3 regions of the Mesorhizobium sp. ORM8.1 genome follow, and region 3 is predicted to be linked to each of the others. Evidence: predicted binding sites of a transcription regulator. Region 3 holds the regulator's gene; each other region holds the start of a gene.
The links. The regulator PhoB, encoded in region 3, activates phosphate uptake and scavenging genes when phosphate is short. The targets are predictions, from matches to a motif close to TGTCATNNANCTGTCAT.
Positions count from the first base shown of each region.

Region 1: the regulator PhoB is predicted to act here: its motif matches at 4,823-4,839, upstream of ACVDG8_RS05375 (acid phosphatase).
Region 2: the regulator PhoB is predicted to act here: its motif matches at 6,104-6,120, upstream of ACVDG8_RS03440 (RNA degradosome polyphosphate kinase).

Region 1 is NZ_CM132600.1:1,029,998-1,037,736, reverse strand. It holds gene ACVDG8_RS05395 (tetratricopeptide repeat protein) at 1-773, opposite strand, end outside; gene ACVDG8_RS05390 (tetratricopeptide repeat protein) at 724-1,230, opposite strand; gene ACVDG8_RS05385 (tetratricopeptide repeat protein) at 1,535-3,313, opposite strand; partial or broken gene ACVDG8_RS05380 (cytochrome-c peroxidase) at 3,441-4,687, opposite strand; gene ACVDG8_RS05375 (acid phosphatase) at 4,901-6,433, shown strand; gene ACVDG8_RS05370 (putative bifunctional diguanylate cyclase/phosphodiesterase) at 6,503-7,739, opposite strand, start outside.
Region 2 is NZ_CM132600.1:671,637-679,375, forward strand. It holds partial or broken gene fumC (class II fumarate hydratase) at 1-770, shown strand, start outside; gene ACVDG8_RS03425 (DoxX family protein) at 1,231-1,650, shown strand; gene ACVDG8_RS03430 (DoxX family protein) at 1,817-2,215, shown strand; gene ppx (exopolyphosphatase) at 2,220-3,755, opposite strand; gene ACVDG8_RS03440 (RNA degradosome polyphosphate kinase) at 3,752-5,947, opposite strand; gene ACVDG8_RS03445 (zinc-finger domain-containing protein) at 6,199-6,444, shown strand; gene ACVDG8_RS03450 (FAD-dependent monooxygenase) at 6,466-7,701, shown strand.
Region 3 is NZ_CM132600.1:4,527,805-4,535,543, reverse strand. It holds gene ACVDG8_RS22810 (CHASE domain-containing protein) at 1-624, opposite strand, end outside; gene ACVDG8_RS22805 (ATP-binding cassette domain-containing protein) at 806-1,615, opposite strand; gene ACVDG8_RS22800 (sugar ABC transporter permease) at 1,693-3,045, opposite strand; gene xylF (D-xylose ABC transporter substrate-binding protein) at 3,191-4,231, opposite strand; gene ACVDG8_RS22790 (ROK family protein) at 4,558-5,805, shown strand; gene phoB (phosphate regulon transcriptional regulator PhoB) at 5,818-6,507, opposite strand; gene phoU (phosphate signaling complex protein PhoU) at 6,523-7,230, opposite strand; gene pstB (phosphate ABC transporter ATP-binding protein PstB) at 7,251-7,739, opposite strand, start outside.

The sequences.
Region 1 (7,739 bases), 3.5 Mb from region 3:
AGGGCCTCGGCAAGAGCGCCGGAATAGAAATGGACCAGGCCGCGGCCTCCATAGGCCTTGGCGAAGCTCGGATCGAGGGCGATCGCTTGGTCGTAGTCGGCGATGGCCTTTGCATAGTCGCCTTTGGTGGCCCAGACCGAGCCTCTGGCGACGAAGGCGAAGGGTTTTGTCAGGTTCAATCCAATGGCTGCGGTAAAATCGGCGGCGGCGCGGTCGTTGTCGCCCCGTCGCACCCACGCCGCGCCCCGACAAAAATACCCGATCGCGAGTTTTGGATCGAGGGCAATCGCCTGGTCGCAATCAGCGACGGCGCGATCGAGTTCACCCTTGCCCACGAGCGCGAAACCCCTGTTGGCAAACGGCGTGGCCATTGTTGGAGCAAAGCGTATCGCGTTGCCGTAGTCGACGACGGCGCGGTCCAAATCGCCCTTTGCTGCCCGTGCCTCGCCCCGATTGTTGTAAGCGTCGACATAATACGGGTCGAGGATGATCGCCTGATCGTAGTCGGCAATGGCGCGATCGTGCTCTCCTTTGTCGGCCCAGATCATGCCCCTGCTGTTGTAAGCCAGGGCGAATTTTGGATCGAGGCTGATCGAGGCATCCAAATCGGTCAGCGCCCGGTCGAGGTTGCCCTTACCCCACCAGGCACGGCCTCGAACGTAGCGGACGCTGCCGTCTTTCGGATCGAGCGCGACCACCTGGTCATAGTCGGCGACGGCGCCATCATAGTCGGGTCTTGGCCAATCGAGCATTGCCTCGCCGGTAGTAAGCATGCGTGTTCTTGGGATCGAGGCGGATCACCGCTTCGTAGTCGGCGAGCGCGCGCGCCTCGTCGCCCTTGCTCTCCCAGGCATCGGCGCGACTGTTGAGCGCGTCCACATCGCTCGGGTTGAGGTCGATAGCTTGATCGAAGTCGGCGATGGCGCGCTCGTTGTCACGTTTTCTTGCCCATACAAGCCCTCGATTGTGGAACGCTGCGGCGTCATGAGGATCGAGATCGATTGCCTTGCTGTAGTCGGCAAGAGCCGCGTCGTTCTCGCCCCTGAAGGAATTGGCGACGCCACGATTGTAGTAATAGTTGCTGTTCTTTGGATCGAGACTGATTGCGTTGCTGAGGTCTTCGACAGCCTTGTTGAAATCCGAGAAAGCCTTGTCCTGCTCCCCTTTAAAAATCCAGCTGATCCCACGGTTGTAATAGCCATTGGCCTGTGTCGGATCGAGGTCGATCATGGCGCTGAAATCGGCGATGGCGCGGTCATAGTCATGTCGCTCGGCCCACACATTGCCGCGCTTGAAATAGGCGATAACATGGTTGCGGCGCGGCTCCTCGCGTCGTCGATCATGCGCGTGCAGGCCTGGATGCGCACCGTCTGATCGACCTCGTCGTCGCTCATGCAATCGCTGCTGGCGCCGAGGGCGGGCAGCATAGAGACGAGCAGCAGGGCCGTGGCGGCAAGAACCGGCCGGCTCAGGCAAAAATGTCGGCCGTTCGGTCCAGATCCTTCTGGCGCGCACGTCGTTCTCTGCTTTGCACTCATGGCGCCATCTCATGCAGCGCGGCCTTCGCAGCGAGACCTTCGTAGTCATCGCTGGGACAGTCCCGGGCGGCGGTCCGGTAGAGCCGCATCGCCTCGTCGCCTTGTCCCTCAAGCCGCGCGAGTTCCGCGGCAAACAGGTTTGCCTCGCAGTGGTTGCCGCTGTCCTTACGCGGGTCCGGATCGGCGGCCGTGGCCAGCGCCTCCGCAAGGCTTGTTTCGCCAAGCAGCATGCGCACCGCTGGCGCCGGCCATTTCTTCATGTCGAGCTTGGGCGTCGCCTCGCGCAGATGATCAGGCCCGCCGCCGAGCCGCTCGGCGAGGTCGAGCCAGATGGCTGGATAAGCATCGTCCTGCCTGAGGGCGGTGGCCTGCCGGAAATCGGCGGTGGCCTTGACGGGGTCGCCGGAATGGAAGCTGATGATGCCGCGGCCGAGATAGGCATAGGCAAGCTTGGGGTCGAGAGCGATCGCTTCATTGTAGTCGCCAACTGCGCGGGCATATTCGCCCTTGTCGAACCAGATCAAGGCACGGCCGTCATAACTTCGGGCATCTTTCGGATCGAGGCTGATGGCCCGGTCGTAGTCGGCAATAGCCCGCTCATGCTCGCCCTTTCTTCTCCACAGTGCCGCGCGCCGGCGATAATTGGCTGCGTAGGCCGGCTTGAGCGCGATCGCTTGATCGTAGTCGGCAATGGCGTGGCTGTTGTCGGCCTTCCTGAACCAGGCGTTGCCTCGATTGGCGAATGCGCCGGGAGAATTTGCATCGATGGCGATCGTCCTGCCAAAGTCGGCTATCGCACGGTCCTCGTCGCCCTTTTGCGCCCAGACGAGCCCCCGGCTGTTATAGGCGTCGGCATCTTTAGGATCGAGATTGATCGCTTGATCATAGTCGGCGATCGCCTGGTCGTAGTCTTTCTTCTTTTTCCACACCAAACCCCTGTCGTAGTAGTGTTTGGCATTGGCGGGCTCCAGGCTGATCGCGCGACCGTAGTCGGCAATCGCCCGGTCGTAGTCGCCCTTGCGAGACCAGACCGTGGCGCGCATGGCGTAAGCGTCCGGGCGCTTGGGGTCGATGGCGATCACTCGATCCCAGTCGCCAATAGCGTGATCATAATCGCCCATGTCGTATCGGGTAATGGCGCGGATCTCATAAACCAGAGGGTCATTCCCATTCAGGGAAGCCGCCTTGTCGAAGTCGGCGATGGCGCGGTCGTAACGGGCCTTGTGCCTCCAGGACACACCTCTGTTGAGGTAGACGCCGATATCGTTGGCCCCGAGATCAATTGCCTTGTCGAAATCCGATATGGCGCGGTCGCTTTGTCCTTTGTCGTCCAAAAGAATGCCGCGCCCATAGAACGCGTCGGCGTCCTTCGGGCGGAGTTCGATCACCTTGTCGTAGTCCGCAATGGCACGATCGGTGTCCTTTTCCCGCGTCCAGGTGATGGCTCGGTTGTAGTATGCATCAGCGTTTGCCGGCTCGAGTTCGATCGCCCGATCGTAATCCTCGATGGCCAGAAAGTAGTTTCCCCGCGTACCGAAGGCATTGCCGCGAATGACGTGCGCAGTAGAGCGGTTTGACGATGGCTCCGCCCTGTCCTCGATGATCTGCGTGCAGGCTGCGATGCGCCGCGTCGGGTCGACTGTTTTGCCGTCGCAGGCCGGATGATCGTCATATTTCTGAATGGCAGCGGCGGCCGGCACGGCAGGGACGAGCGGCAGCAGGAGGAAGGCGAGCGCCCACCATGACGGTTTCAGCCATGCTCGAACCAATGCCACCCGCCCCACCAATCGAACCCCGCAGCGCTGCTGCAACACGATTGGGCGCATTCTAGCCAGGTGGTTTCAGCGAGCAATCGCTGGTTGCGTCTGTGGATCGAAAAATCCGGCGGCGCTGGATCAGCCGTCACTGCCCGGCCTGGTCGGCGTCGGTCAGCGTGCCGAGGAAGGCGACGATGTCGTCGATCTCGGCGTCGGTCAGCGCCGGCCTGTCACCGGGCTTCTTGCCGTTGAAGGGCGGATCGGTGTTGAGGTTCGGCCAGTAGGCTTTGGGCAAATCGTCGAATTTCCTGACCGTGCCGTCGGCGTTCTTCGGATACCAGCGACCAGGGTCGGTGTCGCGGCTGGCATAGAAGGCGACCGCCTCGCGCAGCGTGTGGAAATAGCCATTGTGGAAGAAACTTTTCGCAGCGCGACATTGCGCAGCGTCGGCGTCTTGAACAGGCCGCAATATTCCGTGCGCCCCTTGAAGTCGGTGCGCAGCGGGCCGCACAGGCCGAGGTCGACATAGTTGGGATCGGCATTGGCGGGGATCGCCGGATTGCGCGGCACGGCGATCGCGATCAGGCCGTAGTCGGTGAATTGCGGCGGCTCGCCGTCGTTGGCGGGTTCGCTCAAATGGCAGCTCGCGCAATTGCCCTTGGTCTCGTCCTCGAAGACCATGCGGCCATGCAGTTCCTGCGCGCTCAGCTGCGCCTTGCCGGCGAGGAAGGCGTCGTAGCGGCTGGAATACGGATAGAAGTCGGCGCTGCTCTGCTCGAACGTGCCCAGCGCCTCGACAGCGGCGGCGAAGGCGTCTTGCGGATGGTCGAGCACATCGGCGCCGAAAGCCGCCTTGAAGGCGCCGGCGTAGGGCGCCTTGCGCAGGCTGGCGACCACTTGTGCCTCATCCTTGTTCGCCATCTCGAAAGGCGACAGCAGCGGGATCCTGGCCTGGTCCTTGCCGTGGTCGGCGCGGCCGTCCCAGGTCAGGCCGCCGGTCGGGCCGTTGTCGACGCTCTCGTCGCCTTCGTCCTCGGAATCGTAGAAATGCTCGCTGAAGGCCGGCGTCGCCTGCAGGTAGCGCAGCGAGGGCACGGCGCGCTGTCCAGGCTGGTCGAGGCCTGGCCCGCCCATCTCGACCGGCGAGGCGGAGGCCGGACCGAAGGCATGGTTGGGATCATGGCAGGACGAACAGGCCTGCTTGCCCGACGCCGACAGCGCCGGATCGAAGAACATTTTTCGCCCCAGCGCGGTGAGTGCCTGCGCCCGCGCGAAGGCATCGGCGCGCGATAGGGGGCCGGGGTGGACGCTGCCGGCAGGCAGCCCGGCGGCTGGCCATAGGATTGCGATACCTGCAAGCGCCGCAAGCGTGGCGGTTGTCCATTGTTTCATGGCAGCCAGTCCGTTTCTGCATTTGCGTAAGCCGGCTTTGCTACGGAGTGATGACCGTTCGGTGAGGTCTAACTTTGCCCGCGTCGCGTTCCTTGGCGCCCCCCTCTGTCCTGCTATCCCCACGCATCCGCCGCCTGTCACAAAGCTGACAACCGCCAGCCCTAGCGTCTGAACGTTCCTCCAGCCATGTCCCCAGCCACGAGGCATTCTCCAATGACCAGGTCCTTCCTCTCGCTCTGCCTCGCTTCGACGGCGCTGGCATCGGCCGCCGCCGTCGCGCAGGCCGCTCCTCCCGGCTACGACAAGATCGACACCGTCGTCGTCATCTACGCCGAGAACCGCAGCTTCGATAATCTCTATGGCGGCTTCCCCGGCGCCAATGGCCTTGCCAATGTCTCGGCCGACCAGGCGCGCCAGCTCGACCGCGACGGCAAGCCGCTCACCGAGCTGCCGCCGGCCTGGGGCGGGCTGACCGGCAAGGGCGTGACGCCGGCGGTGACGGAGGCTCAGACCGAGCATCTCGCCAACGCGGTCTTTGCCATCGACGACCCTAAGGGTTTCAACGAAGGCACCAACGTCATCACGCATGATCTCTGGCACCGCTTCTACCAGGAGCAGATGCAGATAGATGCCGGCAAGAACGACAAGTTCGTCGCCTGGGCCGATTCCGGCTCGCTGGTGATGGGCCATTATGACGGCTCGCATCTGCCGATGTGGGCGGTCGGCCAGAAATATGTGCTGGCCGACAATTTCTTCCAGGGCGCCTTCGGCGGCTCCTTCCTCAACCACTTCATGCTGGCCTGCGCCTGCGTACCTTATTACCCGCATGCCGATACCAGCCCGGTGAAGGGCCAGATCGCCGTCGTCGAGGCTGATGGCACGACGCTGAAGGTGGCCGACAACTCGCCGCCTTCGGCACTTGGCGGCGTGCCGAAATTCGTCAGCGACGGCGCGATCACGCCAGACTTCTACGCCGTCAACACCATGCAGCCGCCATATCAGCCGAGCGCCAACAAGCCGGCCGAGGGTGGCGATGCGGCTCTGGCCGATCCGACGCAACCGACCACGCTGCCGCCGCAGCACGAGGTCACCATCGGCGATCTGTTGTCGCTCAAAGGTATCGACTGGGCCTGGTATTCCGGCGCCTGGCAGGCGGCGCTCGACGGCAAGAACGCCACGCCGGTGCCGAACTTCCAGTTCCACCACCAGCCGTTCAACTATTTCGCGGCCTATGCTCCGGGCACAGCCGCGCGGACCGCGCACCTGCGCGACGGCGGCCTTGGCGGCGAGGAGTTCATCAAGGCGATCGACGACGGCAAGCTGCCGGCGGTTTCCTTCTACAAGCCGCAAGGCAACCTCAACGAGCACAGCGGCTATGCCGACGTGACCAGCGGCGATCAGCATCTGGCCGACCTCGTTGCGCATCTCGAAAAGAGCCCGCAATGGCCGCATATGCTGGTCGTCGTCACTTATGACGAGAACGGCGGCTTCTGGGATCACGTCGCGCCGCCCAAGGCCGACCGCTGGGGGCCGGGCAACCGCGTCCCGGCCTTCATCATCTCGCCCTATGCGAAGGCGGGCACGGTCGACCACACGCAGTACGACACCACCTCGATCCTGCGCTTCATCACCAACCGCTACGATTTGCCGGTGCTGCAGGGCATCGTCCTGCGCGACAAGGCGCTCGCCGCCAACGGCCAGCCGCCGCTGGGCGACCTGACGGCTGCGCTTGATCTGACGAAGTAAGGTTTGGAAACTTCAATGAAAACAAGGCCCGCTCCGGCGGGCCCTTGTTTTCCGGATGCTCTGCGTTGCCTATGCCGTCTGGGCGCTTGGCAGCTCAAAAATCGTATATAGCTGGGATGCCGGCATAGGCCGCCCGAACAACCACCCCTGGACGTCAGTGCAGCCGTTTTCCCTGACGAGGCGGTATTGGTCTTCGGTCTCGACGCCTTCAGCAGTCGTGGTCATGCCGAGCGTCGAGCCGAGCTCGGCCACGGCCTTGACGATGGCACGGCTCTCGCTGCTTTCGCACATCAGGCTGACGAAGCTGCGGTCGATCTTGATGCGGTTGAACGGAAAGGACCTTAGATAGCTCAACGAGGAGTATCCCGTTCCGAAATCATCCATGGCGATACCGACGCCGAGATCGCGCAGGCTGTGCAGTGTCTGGATCGTGTGCTCGTTGTGCGCCAGCAGCACCGACTCCGTGATCTCGAGCTCCAGCCGCGACGGCATGAGACCGGAAGCGGCGAGCGCCGAGGTGACCTGAAGCGGCAATCCCTGCTGCTTGAACTGAGCGGGCGACAGATTGACGGCGACCTTGACGGGCAGCGGCCATTGAGCGGCATCGGCACAGGCTTGCCGCATGATCCATTCGCCGAGAGCGTCGATGACACCGGTCTCTTCCGAGAGCTGGATGAACTCCGACGGCGGCAGCAGGCCGAGGCGCGGATGATTCCATCTCACAAGCGCCTCGAAGCCGGTAAGCTTGGAGGTCCGTGCGTCGTGCAGCGGCTGATAGTGGAGGACGAACTGATCGTTTGCCACTGACACCGCAAGTTCAGCCTCGATCTGGCGGCGCTCCTGCAGACGCGCGTCCATCCCCGGTTCAAACGACCGGCAGGTGCCGCGGCCTTCCATCTTGGCCTTGTAAAGGGCAAGGTCGGCGTTTCTGATCAGGATCTCGGAGTTCTGCCCGTCCTCTGGAAAGACAGCGATGCCGATGCTGCCGCCGATGTTGATGGTGTGGCCCTGGATGGAAAATTCGCTGGAGAGCGCATGAATGACGCGGCTTGCCAGCGCGCCAGCCTGTTCGTTGCCATCGAGCAGGAGCTGGAGGACGATGAATTCGTCGCCGCCCACCCGCGCTACCATGGCGGTTTCCCCGGCCTGCTGCTTCAGGCGACCGGCCACGGCGCGGAGCAACTCGTCGCCCACCGGATGGCCGAGGGTGTCGTTCACCGGTTTGAACCGGTCGAGATCGATGCAATGAACTGCGAGTTTCTCACTGGCCCTGAGGCCGCTCAACGCCTCGTCCATCGTATTGGCC
Region 2 (7,739 bases), 3.5 Mb from region 3:
GTCGCCTCGTCGATCAAGCGCATCGAGCAGACGCTGCCCGGCCTGCAGGAGCTGGCGCAGGGGGCACCGCGGTCGGCACCGGCCTCAACGCGCCGGTCGGCTTCGCCGAGAAGGTGGCCGACCGCATCGCCTCGATCACCGGCATTTCCTTCGTCACCGCGCCGAACAAGTTCGAGGCGCTGGCCGCGCACGATTCCATGGTGTTTTCGCATGGCGCGATCAACGCGGCTGCGGCGGCGCTGTTCAAGGTGGCCAACGACATCCGCTTCCTCGGCTCCGGTCCGCGCTCCGGGCTCGGCGAGTTGTCGCTGCCAGAGAACGAGCCTGGATCCTCGATCATGCCGGGCAAGGTCAACCCGACCCAGTGCGAGGCGATGACGCAGGTCTGCGTGCAGGTGTTCGGCAACAATGCGGCGCTGACCTTCGCCGGCAGCCAGGGCCATTTCGAGCTCAACGTCTACAACCCGCTGATGGCCTATAACTTCCTGCAGTCGGTGCAGCTGCTTGCCGACGCTTCGGTCTCCTTCACCGACAATTGCGTCGTCGGCATCGAGGCGCGGGAAGATAATATACGTGAATCATTGAACCGCTCGCTGATGCTGGTGACGGCACTTGCGCCGACCATCGGCTACGACAACGCCGCCAAGATCGCCAAGACCGCGCACAAGAACGGCACCACGCTGCGAGAGGAGGCTCTCGCCACCGGGCTGGTCAGCGAGACCGATTACGACCGGCTGGTGCGGCCCGCGGACATGACGCATCCGGGGTAAGCGCTGCGACGCGAGGCGAAACCCTCGCGAGGTCGCCATTCCAGGGCGAAGCAGGAGCGAAGTTCCGTCGCGGAGACCCTGGAATCCATGCCGTTACCTCGGGCGAATGGCGCAGCGGAGCAGAATCTCCACCGCGGCGGCCGCTTTTGACTCACGGAATGGATCCTCGGGTCTGCGCCGCGTCGCTCCGCTCCTTGCTTCGCCCGTGGATGACGAAGCGAACGGCGGTTCGGCAAATCTCCGAAGTCTGCGATCGTTACCCCAGCTCCCGATAGTCCGGCCGTTTTGCGGCAGCAGAATTTACTCCCTCAGCCTTATCTGCCGACATGATTTTCGCGCGCGCCGGACGATCTCGGAAACATCTTTCCTGTGAACAATGTGTCACCACATAAGCGACTTTGGTGAACAGTCCTGATCGTCTATCTGACCGGACATTCAACCCGTTCGGAGATTCACCGCCATGTCCATCAGCTCTTCCGCCGCCGCCGGCACCACGTCCAACAGCTCGCTCACCATTCTCCTCGGCCGCGTTCTGCTCGCCGTCATCTTCCTGCTTTCCGGCTTCGGCAAGCTCACCGCCATTTCCGGCACCGCCGCCTATTTCGGCGCGATGGGCCTGCCGGCGCCGACCGCGACGGCCGTCATCGTCGGCCTGATCGAGCTGCTCGGCGGCCTTGCCGTCCTGCTCGGTTTCCAGACCCGTATCGCCGCCTGGGTGCTCGCCGTCTTCACCATCGCCACGGCGCTTGTCGCCCACACCGGTTGGGCCGACCAGAACCAGATGATCCATTTTCTGAAGAACGTCGCCATCACCGGCGGCTTCCTGCTGCTCGCCACTTCCGGCGCCGGCGCCTATTCGATCGACGCCAAGCGCGGCTGACGGTTGGAAGCAATTCCGGACGGATGGTTACGGCGGAGTCGCCGAACCTGACCGTTTCACTTTTCCTGGAATTGCTTGCCTACCAAGCTCTGAATGAAAGCGGCGCGGAATTTTCCGCGCCGCTTTTTCGTTGCAGGCATAGACTACACCGGTAACGGAGGTGGCCATGGCCCGCAATGCATTGCTTCTCGTCGCACGACTGCTGCTCGCCGCGCTCTTCGTGCCGTCGGGCTTTCAAGCGCTCAGCGACATAGCCGGCACGAGCAGTTATTTCGCCGGCCTCGGCCTGCCCTTACCCACTTTAGCCGCGTGGGGCACAGGCCTGTTCGAAACGATCGCTGGATCGCTGATCCTGGTCGGTTTCCAGACGCCGATCGTGGCGCTGCTTCTGGCTGCCTTCTGCATCGCCGCCGGCTTCATCGGCCACTACCACCAGGGCGACGACGCGACGCTGTCGTTCCTGCACCAGCAGATGCTGATGAAGGACATTGCCATTGCCGGCGGCTTCCTGGCGCATGGCATGGCCGGCGCCGGCGCCTGGTCGATCGACGGGCGCCGCGCCTGAATAGCTACTTCACCGAAACGCTCGGCCCGCCTTCCACCGCCAGCATCAGGCGGCGGTTGCTGATACGGGCGAGCTGCGCCAGCCGGCCGGCCGGCCGCTCGCCGTAGAGATCGGCGAGCGAAGCCGGCAGCACCAGCGCCAGCGCGCCATTGCCGCGGCTTTCCCATTTGAGCCTGGGCATGACGCCCGGCATCGCCGCCGTCAAAAGATAGACGACGCGCATCATCGCCGCCAGCAGGCGGGCGCGTTCGAGCAGGCGCGGCGGCGCCAGCGCCTTGATCTCGGGCGCGATGCCATCGTTGAAGATGCCGTCATGGCGGTAGGCGCTGGCTAAAGCCAGATAGGCGCGTCCAGGATGATCGACACCGATGAAGGAGGCATGTGCAATGATGTTGAGCGACTGCCTGCCGCGATATTCGGGATGCGCGCGCCAGCCGATATCGGCAAGCAGGCAGGCGGCGTGGCGGTAGCGCGCCTCGTCTTCCGTCTCGTCGATGCCGAAAGCCTTGAAGGCCTTGCCCGTCCATTCGACGAGGTCATGCGCATGGTGCACCGAGCGCGAGCGCAAAAGCGCCAGTTCCTCGGCGGCGGAGATCAGCGGATCGGCCTTCTGTTCGGCGGCGTCGAGCAGCGAATAGAGAAAGCCCTCGCGAACGCCCTGCGCCGAAACGATGATCTTCGACGGCTGCATGGCTGTCATGATCTCCTGCAGCACGACGGCGCCGTAAGGCAGCAGCGAGCGGCGGTTCTTGGAGACGCCCTCGATGCCCCGCACCTTCTCGATCTCGGCTTTGGCCACTTGCTTGAGAAAGTTCATCGCGCTGTCGGCCGAAATTTCGTAGTGATGCATGACGCCGAGCGGGTAATTGTTCATTTCCATATGCAGCCTGGCGAGGTTTCGCCACGTGCCGCCGACGGCGTAGAAGACCCTGCCCTGACCGCCCTTGAGCAGCTTTGCCCGCGCCAGCTCCTGGCGCGCGATCTTCTGCGCCTGGACGAGCGAGTTCTTGGCCATGTCCTGCAGGCGCAAGCCGCCGAGCGGCAGCGTGATGCCGTCGCCGATCGCCTCGCGGTTGATGTCGATCAGCTCCAGGCTGCCGCCGCCAAGGTCGCCGGCAATGCCGTTGGCCGGATGGAAGCCCGAGATGACGCCAAGCGCCGAATAATGTGCCTCCTGGCGGCCGGATAGCACGCGGATCTCGGTCTTCAGCACATCCTCGGCGCGGTGGATGAAATCGGGGCCGTTGATGGCCTCGCGCGCGGCGGCGGTCGCCAGCACATACATGTGCTCGGCGCCAGCCTGATCCGACAGCGCGCGGAAACGGCGGAATTCCTCCATCGAGCGCGTCACCGCCTCGGGGTCGAGCTTGCCGGTCGAGACGATGCCGCGGCCAAGGCCGGCCAGCATCTTTTCGTTGAACAAAAGCGTCGGCGAGCGCGCCAGCCCCTCATAGACGACAAGGCGGATCGAGTTCGATCCGATGTCGATGATCGACAGCGGCCGCCGGTCCTGGAGCCGGCCCTGGGAAACAGAAATCACGCGGCGCCGTTCTTCTTGCGGCGCTTGAACTGGGCGATGCGCCTGGGCGCATGCGATTTCAGCGCGTCACCCCGTCCCGAGAGGCTCGGATTGGTCATGAAATATTCCTGCGCGTTGAACGGCTCTTCGCCCTCCTCCAGCACAACGCGCCGGGAGGTGCCGTCAGCCAATACGTCGAAACTTTGCTGATTGTCCATGATGTTGCCCAGCATGATCTGGCCAAGCACCTGTTCATGCACAGTTGGATTGGTGATCGGCACCAGCGTCTCGACGCGGCGGTCGAGATTGCGCGGCATCATGTCGGCCGACGAGATGTAGATGATCGCCTCGTCCGACGGCAGGCCGTGGCCGTTGCCGAAGCAGAAGATGCGGCTGTGCTCGAGGAAACGGCCGACGATCGACTTCACGCGGATGTTTTCCGACAGGCCCGGCACCTGCGGCCGCAGGCAGCAGATGCCGCGCACGACGAGGTCGATCTCGACGCCGGCGCGGCTGGCGTCGTACAGCGCGTCGATGATGATCGGGTCGACCAGCGCGTTCATCTTCATCCAGATGCGCGCCGGATGGCCTTCGCGGGCATGCACCACCTCTTCGGCGATGTGCTTCAGGATGCGGTTGCGCAGCGTGAAGGGCGACACGGCAATGCGCATCTCCTCGGCGGGCTCGGCATAGCCGGTGATGAAGTTGAACAGCTGCGCGACATCGCGCGCGATCGTCGGGTCGGTGGTGAAGAAGGACAGGTCGGTGTAGATGCGCGCGGTGACCGGGTGGTAGTTGCCGGTGCCGAGATGCACGTAATTGCGCAGCTTGCCGTCCTCGCGGCGCACCACCAGCGACATCTTGGCGTGGGTCTTCAACTCCAGGAAACCGAACACGACCTGAACGCCTGCGCGTTCGAGGTCGCGCGCCCAGCGGATGTTGGCCTCCTCGTCGAAGCGCGCCTTGAGCTCGACAAGTGCCGTCACCGACTTGCCGGCCTCGGCCGCGTCGATCAGCGCGCGCACGATCGGGCTGTCGTTGGACGTGCGGTAGAGCGTCTGCTTGATCGCCACCACTTCCGGATCGGCCGCGGCCTGGCGCAGGAACTGCACCACCACGTCGAAGGATTCGTAAGGGTGGTGGACGATGATGTCCTTCTCGCGGATCGCCGCCAGGCAGTCGCCGCCATGCTCGCGGATGCGCTCGGGGAAGCGCGGATTGTAGGGCGTGAATTTGAGGTCGTCGCGCGGGATGGCGACGATCTCGGAGATCTGGTTGAGCGCCAGCGGACCGGTGAGCACGCTGATGCGGCTCGACGACACACCGAGCTCGCCGGCGACGAAGTCGCGCAGCGGGGCCGGCATCAGCGTGTCGAACTCGATGCGGATCACCGAGCCGCGACGGCGCCGTTTCAGCGCCGTCTCGAACAGGCGCACCAGGTCTTCCGATTCTTCTTCAACCTCGATATCGCTGTCACGGATGATGCGGAACGTGCCGGAGCCCTTGACCTCATAGCCCGGGAACAGCTTGCCGATGTGAATGCCGACCACCTCCTCCAGCGGGATGAAGCGGACATGGTGCTTGCGGTCGGGCAGGCGGATGAAGCGCCGCAACGCCACCGGCAGGCGCAGAAGCGCGCTCATCTCCTCGCCATTCTTGCGATGGCGCAATTGCAGCGCGATCGAGAAGCCGAGATTGGGGATGAACGGGAACGGATGCGCCGGGTCGATCGACAGCGGGGTCAGCACCGGGAAGACCTGTTCCTGGAAATGCTCTTCCAGCCAGCTCTTCTCGTCCTTGGTGAGCGCATCGCGGGTGATGCTCTCGATGCCTTCCTTGTTGAGCAGCACAGTAAGGGCCGAAAGGCTTTTCTGCTGGTCTTCCTGCAGGCGCTCGACCTCGCGCAGCAGCTGTTCGAGCTGCTGTTCGGGCGTACGGCCGTCGGGGCTTTTCAGCGTAATTCCTTCGCGCACCTGGCCGGCGAGGCCGGCGACGCGGACCATGAAGAATTCGTCGAGATTGGCGGCCGAGATCGACAGGAAGCGCACGCGCTCGAGCAGCGGATGACGCTCGTTGAGCGATTCCTCCAGCACCCGCCGGTTGAACTGCAGCCAGGAAAACTCGCGGTTGACGAAACGATCGGGATTGCCGCCATCGGGGCTTGCCGCCTCGACGGTGATGAACTCGCTCTGCACAGGCTTCAGTTCGTTCATGGTTCCCGCTCTTGCCCCGCAACCGTCTTTTGGCAGCGCCGCCTGTTGCCGTAACGGACGCTCTAGCATGTTTTTATGACGCATGATCGTCACGGAATCGCTCCGATTCCAGCCTCATGCGCTTAACCGGCTCAACTTATCCTCTGACAGGCTTTTGCGACAGTTTGATTTCATCGATCTTGCAAACGGACCTGTTATGATCCAGATGCAAGCTGGCCAAACCCAGTGGCCGAACCCGATTGGAGACGACGATGGCAGGCGGTAGCATTCCCCATTTCCAGAACGATGCGGGCCATCCGGTCATCGAGATCGGCGTCAAGGAATTCATGTGCACCGGCGCCAATCCGCCTTTCGACCATCCGCATGTGTTCCTCGACATGGGTGACGACAATGAAAAAGTCTGCCCCTATTGCTCGACGCTCTACCGCTATTCGGCGTCGCTGAAGGCGACGGAAACGCAGCCGGCGGGCTGCCTCTATATCGATCAGGCCGCCTGATCCGCGGATGATCGCCGGATCATGAGCGAAGAACGGTCCCGGCAAATTATCATCGCCGGGGCCGGCATAGCCGGGCTGACGGCAGCGCTTGCCTTTTCGGCGCGCAGCACCCCTGTAAAAATCTTCGAGCAGGCAAGGCAGATCGAGGCGGCCGGCGCCGGCATCCAGCTTTCTCCCAACGCGACGCGTATCCTCGCCCGGCTCGGCGTGCTCGACCGCTTGCTGCCGAATGCCGTGCGGCCGGAAGCGGTGATGCTGAAGGATGCCAAAAGCCTGCGCGAGCTGGCCCGCGTGCCGCTCGGCGCCTCCGGCGAAAAGCGTTGGCGCGCGCCTTATCTTACAGCGCACCGCGCCGACTTGCAGGCGGCGCTGATGGCCGCATCGGCGGAGCGGCCCGATATCGAGCTTGTCACCGGCGCAAAGGTGACGGGCATCGCCGTCGATCCGCTGACCATCGCCGTGGCGGTCGAGATCGAGGGCAAGGTCAGGGAAATTCCGGGCGACCTTTTGGTTGGCGCCGACGGCGTCTGGTCTTTGGTCCGCTCCCAACTTGCCGGCAAGACGGCCGGCTTCGCGCAAAGCCGCTTTTCCGGCGAGCTGGCCTGGCGCGCCACGATTCCGGCCGACAGCCCAGCAGGCCAGGCCTTTGCGGCAATCGGCGCCCAAGACTGCGTCACGACGTTCCTGCATCAGGGTTTCCACATGGTTGCCTATCCGGTCAGCCGGGGCAGCGCCTTCAACCTTGCCGCCTTCACCAAGGGCGAGCGCATCGCGGAAGGCTGGTCCGGCCTTGCCGACCCCGCCATCCTCACCAGCGCCATGCGCGGCACGGCGCCGGCGCTGGCAAAGCTCGTGGGGCTCGCAGGCCCATGGGCGGCGTTTCCGATCCACACCGTCGAGCAACGGCGCTGGACGATGCCCGAGGGCGTCGCGCTGATCGGCGACGCCGCGCATGCGATGACGCCTTTCGCCGCCCAGGGCGCGGCGATGGCGATAGAGGATGCCGCGATGCTCGCCAATCTCGTCGCCGACTTTCCCAGTGACCCGCGGCAGGGCCTGACCATCTGGGATAATCTCCGGCGGCCGCGCGTGGAAAAAGTGCTGAAGCGCGGCGCGCTCAACCGGCTCGCCTGGCACGCCTGGGGACCGGTGGCGATGGCGCGCAACCTGGTGCTGGCGACGCGGCCGGCGGAGAAGCTCGCGGCCGATCTCGACTGGCTTTACGGGTGGGAGGAACAGAAGGTGGTTCGGCGGTAGAGGACGTCGCGGCAAGTCGCCTTGATCTAATGACTATT
Region 3 (7,739 bases):
GACGTCAGGCGCGGTCTCCACGTTCAGCCGCACGAAAACCAGGAATCCCGTGAAAGTCTGCGTCACGCCGACGCCCTGGCCAAGCTGGACCAGGCCGCTCGCATGCTGCTGGTCGTCGGCCATTGCCTGTTCGATCGCCGCCCGCCGGACCGGCTCGCTGAACATGTCAAAGCCGAGGATCGACTGGTTGGACGTATCGAGCGGCTCGAACAGCACGATCGGAGTGCGCCACTGCTCGGTGGTGGCGGGAAAGATCGGGTGGGCGGAGCCATGGTCATGCAGGATGTCGCGTTCGACCGCGGCCTCGTCGCCGGTCTTGGCAAGCCTCAGAAAACCGATGCCACGCAGGCCGGCGAAATTGTCATCGATGTCGAGCGCGGTGAAGAAGGCTTTGAACTCGCCGCTAGTGATATCGCCATTGCGGGCGTCGAACAGTGCCTGCGTCGAACGCAGCAGCGACAGATGCAGGTCGATGCGGCTTTCTATGCGGTTGAGCGCGTCGTCGGCGGTGCCCTCGAACTTGATGCGCGCCGCTTCCTGTGTCGCGAAATAGGCAAACCCCGCCATCGTGAGGCTGATCAGCGCGACCGCGATGAACGCGACGATAGGGAAGAATCTTTTCAACAGCCAAGTCCAGAAAGGTCGGACCTTTATGGGCAAGTCCGGCCAACAACACAATGGCGGGGTCAAACCATCGCGGTGCCTGGCCTATCGGCTCACTTAAAAGTAGCCGGCTAACTTATCGCCAAGGCGGCTGTCTTCAGCTCACCAACGCGGCTGCTTCAGCTCGCTGATGCGGCTGTCTTCAGCTCGCTAATGCGGCGATTTTCAGCGCGCCGGGACCAGGAATGGCTCCAGGCGGAACTTTGCCGAGGATGATCATGCCAAGCACCTCGTCCTGAGTGACGTCGCTGGTGCGCGCGGTGCCGACCACCTGGCCGTTCTTCATCACGCAGACCCGGTCGGCGAGCTCGAACACGTCGTGTATGTCGTGGCTGATCAGGAAGATGCCGATGCCGTCGGCCTTGAGCTGCTTGACCAGTTCGCCGACCTGGGCCGTCTCTTGCGGCCCGAGCGCCGCGGTCGGCTCGTCCATGATCAGGATGCGGGCATTGAACAGGATTGCGCGCGCGATCGCCACGGATTGCCGCTGCCCGCCCGACAGCTTCACGACCGGCTCCTTGAAGCGCTGGAAACGCGGGTTGAGCCGGCCCATGACCTTGCGTGCCTCGGCCTCCATGGCGACGTCGTCCAGCGTGCCCCAGGCCGTCATCAGCTCACGCCCCAGGAAGAGGTTGGCGGCGGCATCGACATTGTCGGCCAGCGCCAGCGTCTGGTAGATCGTCTCGACGCCGTATTTCTTGGCGTCACGCGGATTGGAGATCGAAGCCTCCTGGCCGTTGATGAAGATCTGGCCGGCATCGCGTTTATAGGCGCCTGACAGGATCTTGATCAGCGTCGACTTGCCGGCGCCGTTGTGACCGAGCAGAGCCATCACTTCCCCGGGGAAAAGATCGACGGACGCGTCGTCGACGGCGCGGATGCCGCCGAAGGCGATCGAGACGTTGCGCATGTCGACCAGCGGGACGCCTGCGGGAGCGGTTTTTTCAGCCATAGATCGTTCTCCTCCCTAAAATTTATGCTTGAGCATGATCTTGTCCGAAAACCGGCGTCCACTTTTCGGGATCATGCTCAAACCCGCTTGCGGTACATGGTGTCGAGCCACACCGCGATGACCAGCACGGCGCCGACAACGATGCTCTGCAGCGGCGAGTCGACGCCGAGCAGCACCATGCCGGACTGCAGCGATTGCATCAAAAGCGCGCCGAGCATGGCGCCGATGATCGTCCCCGAGCCGCCGGCGAGCGACGTGCCGCCGATGACGGCCGCGGCGATGACCAGCAGCTCGTCGAGCGTTCCAAGCACGTTGGTGGACGAGTTCTGCCGGGCCGACGAGATCGCCGCCGAAATGGTGGCCAGCACGCCCATGATCATGAACACTTTCATGGTGATCCAGCGCGTGTTGATGCCGGCAAGGTTGGCGGCTTCCGGATTGCCGCCGATGGCAAAGACATAGCGGCCGAAACGGGTCCGGTTGCTGACGAAGGTCATGATCAGCCCGACGGCGATCGCCATCAGCACCGGGATCGCGATGCCATGCGCTATGAACAGGCCACCCTCGGGCACGGTGATGTTGTTGGCGGCGGCGTAACGGTTCACGATGCCGATCGGCCAAGGGTAGGAATTGGCGAGCCACACCGCGCCCATGATAACGGCGCAGGTGACCGCGCCGAGCAGCGTCTCGGCCCAGATCGGACGCAGCGGGAAGCGGAAACGCTTGCGCTGCACGCGGCCGTTGAACAGCGCAAACACCACGGCGAGGCAAGCGACGATACCGACGACCCAGCTCCATGTTGCGCCGATCGATCCGGCCGGCCCGCCGCCCATCAGCTGGAATGTGGCATCAAGCGGCGCCACGGTCTGGCCGCTGGTGACCCACCACGCCGCGCCGCGCCAGATCAGCAGGCCGCCGAGTGTGACGATGAAGGCCGGCACTTCGAGATAGGCGATGATGAAACCCTGGAAGGCTCCGATCAGCAGCCCGAGCGCAAGGCCGATGAGCAGCGCCAGGACCCAGATCCACGGGTTGCCGAGTTCGAGCCCGACAAACCGGACCAGGAAATGCACCTGGGCAAAGCCCATGATCATGCCGATCACGCCTTCGGCGGAGCCGACGGACAGGTCGATGTTGCGCATGACGATGACCAGCACCATGCCCGACGCCATGATGGCGACGGCGGATGTCTGCACCGACAGGTTCCACAGATTGCGTGGCGTGAGAAAAGTACGGCTGTCGAAATCGAGCGGATTGACGCCGAGCCGCAGGCTGGAAATGACATGCAGCCCGATCCAGATGATCAAAAGCGCGCCGATCATGCCGAGCATGCGGGTGTCGATCTCGGTCGCCTTGAGGAACCGGGCAAGCACGCCGAGTTCGGAGGCACGCGCCGTGTCCGCCTGGGGGGTAGACGTCGTGTCTGTCATGATTTCCTCCCGCCGGCTTGCCCGTCTGACGCGGATGCCGAAACCGAGCCTAAAAGCTATCCGCGTGAAGCGGAAACACAAATCTTTGAGAAAACGCCGCGGCTTTCGCACCGCGGCGTCAGGATTTGATCGATTGTCGGCAAACTTACTTGCAGGCAGCGACGCTGCCGGCGGCGACGCCCGCGCAGACTTCGTCCTTCTTGATCCAGCCGGCGTCGATGACGACGTTGAGATTGTCCTTGGTGATGGCGACCGGGGTCAGGAACAGCGACTTGACGGTGTTGCCGCCGGGCGTCGTGAAGTCCTTCACACCGGCGATGTCGGTCATCTTCTTGCCGCCGGCCAGTTGCGAGGCGATCTCGGCGGCGTTCTTGCCGAGTTCGCGCGCGTCCTTCCAGACCGACACGGTTTGGGTGCCGAGCGCGATGCGGTTCAGCGCGGCATGGTCGCCGTCCTGACCCGACACCGGCACGGTGCCGGCGAGACCCTGCGCCGTCAGCGCCGCGACGACGCCGCCGGCGGTGCCGTCATTGGCCGCGACGACCGCGTCGACCTTGTTGTCGTTGGCGGTCAGGAACTGTTCCATGTTCTTCTGGGCGTTGGCGGGCAGCCAGCCATCGGTATAGGCTTCGCCGACATTCTTGATCTTGCCGCTGTCGATGGCCGCTTTCAGCACTTCCATCGAGCCCGAGAACAGGAAGTCGGCGTTCGGATCGGAGCCCGAGCCCTTGATGAAGACGTAGTTGCCTTCCGGCTTCGCCTTGAACACTCCGCGAGCCTGCATGCGGCCCACTTCCTTGTTGTCGAAGGTCAGGTAGAAGACGTCCTTGTTCTCGATCAGGCGGTCATAGCCGACGACCGGAATGCCTTCGTCCAGCGCCTTCTGCACCGCCGGGCCAATCGCCGAGGCATCCTGCGCCAGGATGATAAGCGAGTTGGCGCCCTGCGAGATCAGGCTTTCGACGTCGGTCAGCTGCTTGCCCGGATTGGACTGCGCGTCGGCCGAGATATACTTGTCGCCGGCGGCTTCGATCGCTGCCTTCATCGCGGCTTCGTCGGTCTTCCAGCGCTCTTCCTGGAAGTTCGACCACGAAACGCCGATCACCTTGTCCTTCGCCTCAGCGACCGACGCCAGCGTCAGCGACATGGCGACACCCGCCAGAATGGCGGCTGCGAATTTCTTCATGATATCCTCCCTGCGCCGTGCGGCGCGACCAGACTGGCCCGAAGGCCGGCACAAAGGCTCTTTTTTTCGAGCCTCAAAAAAATACTGATCCAGCGACGAGGTGCTGTCAACAGCGATTCTGATGGGATCTGATGGTGCGTGCTAATTTTTTCGAGGCCCGCAATAAATAATGACACGACCTCGGGCTTCTGCCAGTATCCCGGAGGAATTCCAGGAAAAGTGTGAAACGGTTTTCTTGGAATTGCCTAAAAACAAAAAGATGGAGCGTCAACGACGGCCCGTGGCATGATCACAAGGCCGCGATGACCGGGAGGACTAAGGGAACGATGTCGGTCGGGATCCGCCACGACGATCTGCGCCGGCGCAACCGCGCCATGGTGATCTCAGCCGTGCGCAGGGCCGGCCAGCCGTCGCGAACTGAGATCGCCGCCACCACCGGGCTCAGCCACTCCACAATTTCGGCGATCTCCTCCGACCTGATCGGCGAAGGCATTCTGGCCGAGAGCAAGGCCAGCGAAACCGCCTCGCTGAAACGCGGCCGGCCGCAGATCGGCCTGGCGCTGAGCCCCGAGGCGGCGGCCGTGGTGACGGTGGTGCTGTCGCTGAATTTCCTGTCCGTTGCCGTCATCGACTACGCCGGCCATGTCGTTGCCGAGGAACAGCGGCGGGTCGAGACGTTGACCATGCCGCGCGACGAATTGGTCGGCGAATGCGTGGCAATCGTGCGGCGCCGGCTGGAGGATCCCGACCTTGATGTCGGCAGCGTCGCCCGCATCGCCATGGGCATTCAGGGCATCACCGATTCCCATGCCCGCGCCATGCTGTGGTCGCCGATCACGCCGCTGACCGACATTGCCTTTGCCGACATTCTGGAGAAGGAATTCGGCATTCCCGCCACCATGGAAAACGACTGCAACATGATGGCTGTCGCGCTGCAATGGCGCGACCCGGTCCGCTACCGCGACAATTTCATCGCCATCCTTTTATCGCACGGCATCGGCATGGGGCTGGTGCTGAAGGGCGAATTGTTCACCGGCACGCATTCCTCCGGCGGCGAGTTCGGCCACATGATCCATCGTCCCGGCGGCGCGCTCTGCCGCTGCGGCCGACGCGGCTGCGTTGAGGCCTATGCCGGCAACTATGCCATCTGGCGCGCTGCCATGGGATTGAGCGAAGACGCCGAGCCGACCGATGTCGGCGACCCCGAAATGCGGGCGCTCGCGGCAAAGGCCCGGCTCGAGGACGGTCCGGAACGTGAAGCCTACCGGCGCGCCGGCGAGGCGCTGGGCTTCGGCCTCGGCAGCCTGTTCGCGCTGATCGATCCCGCGCCTGTCGCCATGGTCGGCGTCAGTGCCGCCGCTTTCGACCTGATCGAGCCGGCGCTGCGTGAAACAATCGCGCAGACCGCCGGCGGCCAGCACTCCAATTCGATTTCCTTCGACACCGAGCCCAACGAATTGCCGTTGATCCGCGAAGGCTGCGCCATGCGCGCGCTGACCTTCGTCGACCAGGAAATCTTCGCGCCGGGCGTTCAGGCGCGAACAGGTCTTGCCTCGAAGAAGAACGTAGCCTGAATCAGGTCGTACTCAGTCCTCGCGGATCGCGTATCCGGCGCCCCGAATGGTCCTGATGACGTCCGGCATGCGGCCATTGTTGACCGCCTTGCGCAGGCGGCCGACATGCACGTCGACCGTGCGCTCGTCGATATAGATCGTCTCACCCCAGACATTGTCGAGCAGCTGGCTGCGCGAGAACACGCGGCCGGGGTGACGCATCATGAATTCGAGCAGCCGGAATTCGGTCGGCCCGAGCCGGATCTCGCTCTTCTTGCGATAGACCCGGTGCGATTCACGATCGAGCACGATGTCGCCGACCTTGAGCACGCTGGACAGCACTTCCGGCTTGGCGCGCCGCAGCAACGCCTTGACACGGGCCATGAATTCCGGCGTCGAGAACGGCTTGACCAGATAATCGTCGGCGCCGGTGGAGAGGCCCCGCACCCGGTCGCTTTCCTCGCCGCGCGCGGTCAGCATGATGATCGGCAGCCGCTCGGTCTCCGGCCGCATCCGGAGCCGGCGGCAAAGCTCGATGCCGGAAACCGCCGGCACCATCCAGTCGAGGACGAGCAGGTCCGGCACATTCTCTTGCAGGCGGATCTCGGCCTCGTCGCCGCGGCTCACCACCTCGACCTGATAACCTTCGGATTCGAGGTTGTAGCGGAGCAGCACCCCCAGCGGCTCCTCATCCTCCACCACCATGATGCGTGGCGCGATCATTGGGTAACCTTTTCGTCAGGCCGCCGACACCGGCATTGCCGTCTCGTCCTGCTTCGGACGGTTGGCGGGCAATTGCGTGCCGGTCAGGACATAATAAGCGTTTTCGGCGATGTTGGTCACGTGGTCGCCGATACGCTCCAGGTTCTTGGCGCAGAACAAGAGATGCGTGCAAGCGGTGATGTTGCGCGGATCTTCCATCATATAGGTCAGGAGCTCGCGGAACACGGAGGTGTATTTGACGTCGATGCGCTCGTCGTCGTTGCGGAGCTTGGCGAGCGCTGTGGCATCGCCAGCCGTGTATTCCTGGATGACGGCCTGGACCTGGATCAGCACCATCTGCGCCATGCTGTCGATCGAATGCGAGAGATCGCGCGGCGCGGCGCTGACGCCGACCGAGCCGACGCGCTTGGCGATGTTCTTGGCAAGATCGCCGATGCGCTCGAGATCGCCGGCCATGCGGATGGCGCCGACAACGCTGCGCAGGTCGTCGGCCATCGGCTGGCGCTTGGCAATCAGCGTGATCGCGCGGTCGTCCAGTTCGCGCTGCCGCGCGTCCATGATCGCATCGTCGGAAACGACGCGCTGCGCCATCGCGTTATCGGATTCAAGCAGGGCCCTGGTCGAAGCACCGACCATGGTGCCGGCAAGATCGCCCATATCGATGATCAGCCGGCTGATCTGCCTCAGATCCTCGTCAAAGGAAGCGACGGTATGTTCGGCCATGATAATGTCCTCGTATGAACTCAGCCGAAGCGGCCGGTGATGTAGTCCTGCGTGCGCTTCTCACGCGGCGAGGTGAAGATCTTCTCCGTGCGGTCGAACTCGATCAGCTCGCCCAGATACATGAACGCCGTCTGCCGCGACACGCGCGCCGCCTGCTGCATGTTGTGGGTGACGATGACGATGGTGTACTCGGCCTGCAACTCGTCGATCAGTTCCTCGATCTTGGCGGTCGACAGCGGGTCGAGCGCCGAGGCCGGCTCGTCGAGCAGAATGACCTCGGGCTTCACCGCCACCGTGCGGGCGATGCACAGGCGCTGCTGCTGGCCGCCGGAGAGGCTGAGGCCGCTGGCGTTGAGCTTGTCCTTGACCTCATTCCACAGCGCGGCGCGCTTCAGCGCCAGCTCGACGCGGTTGTCCATCTCGGCCTTGCTGATCTTCTCGTACAGCCTGACGCCAAAGGCGATGTTCTCGTAGATCGACATCGGGAACGGCGTCGGCTTCTGGAACAC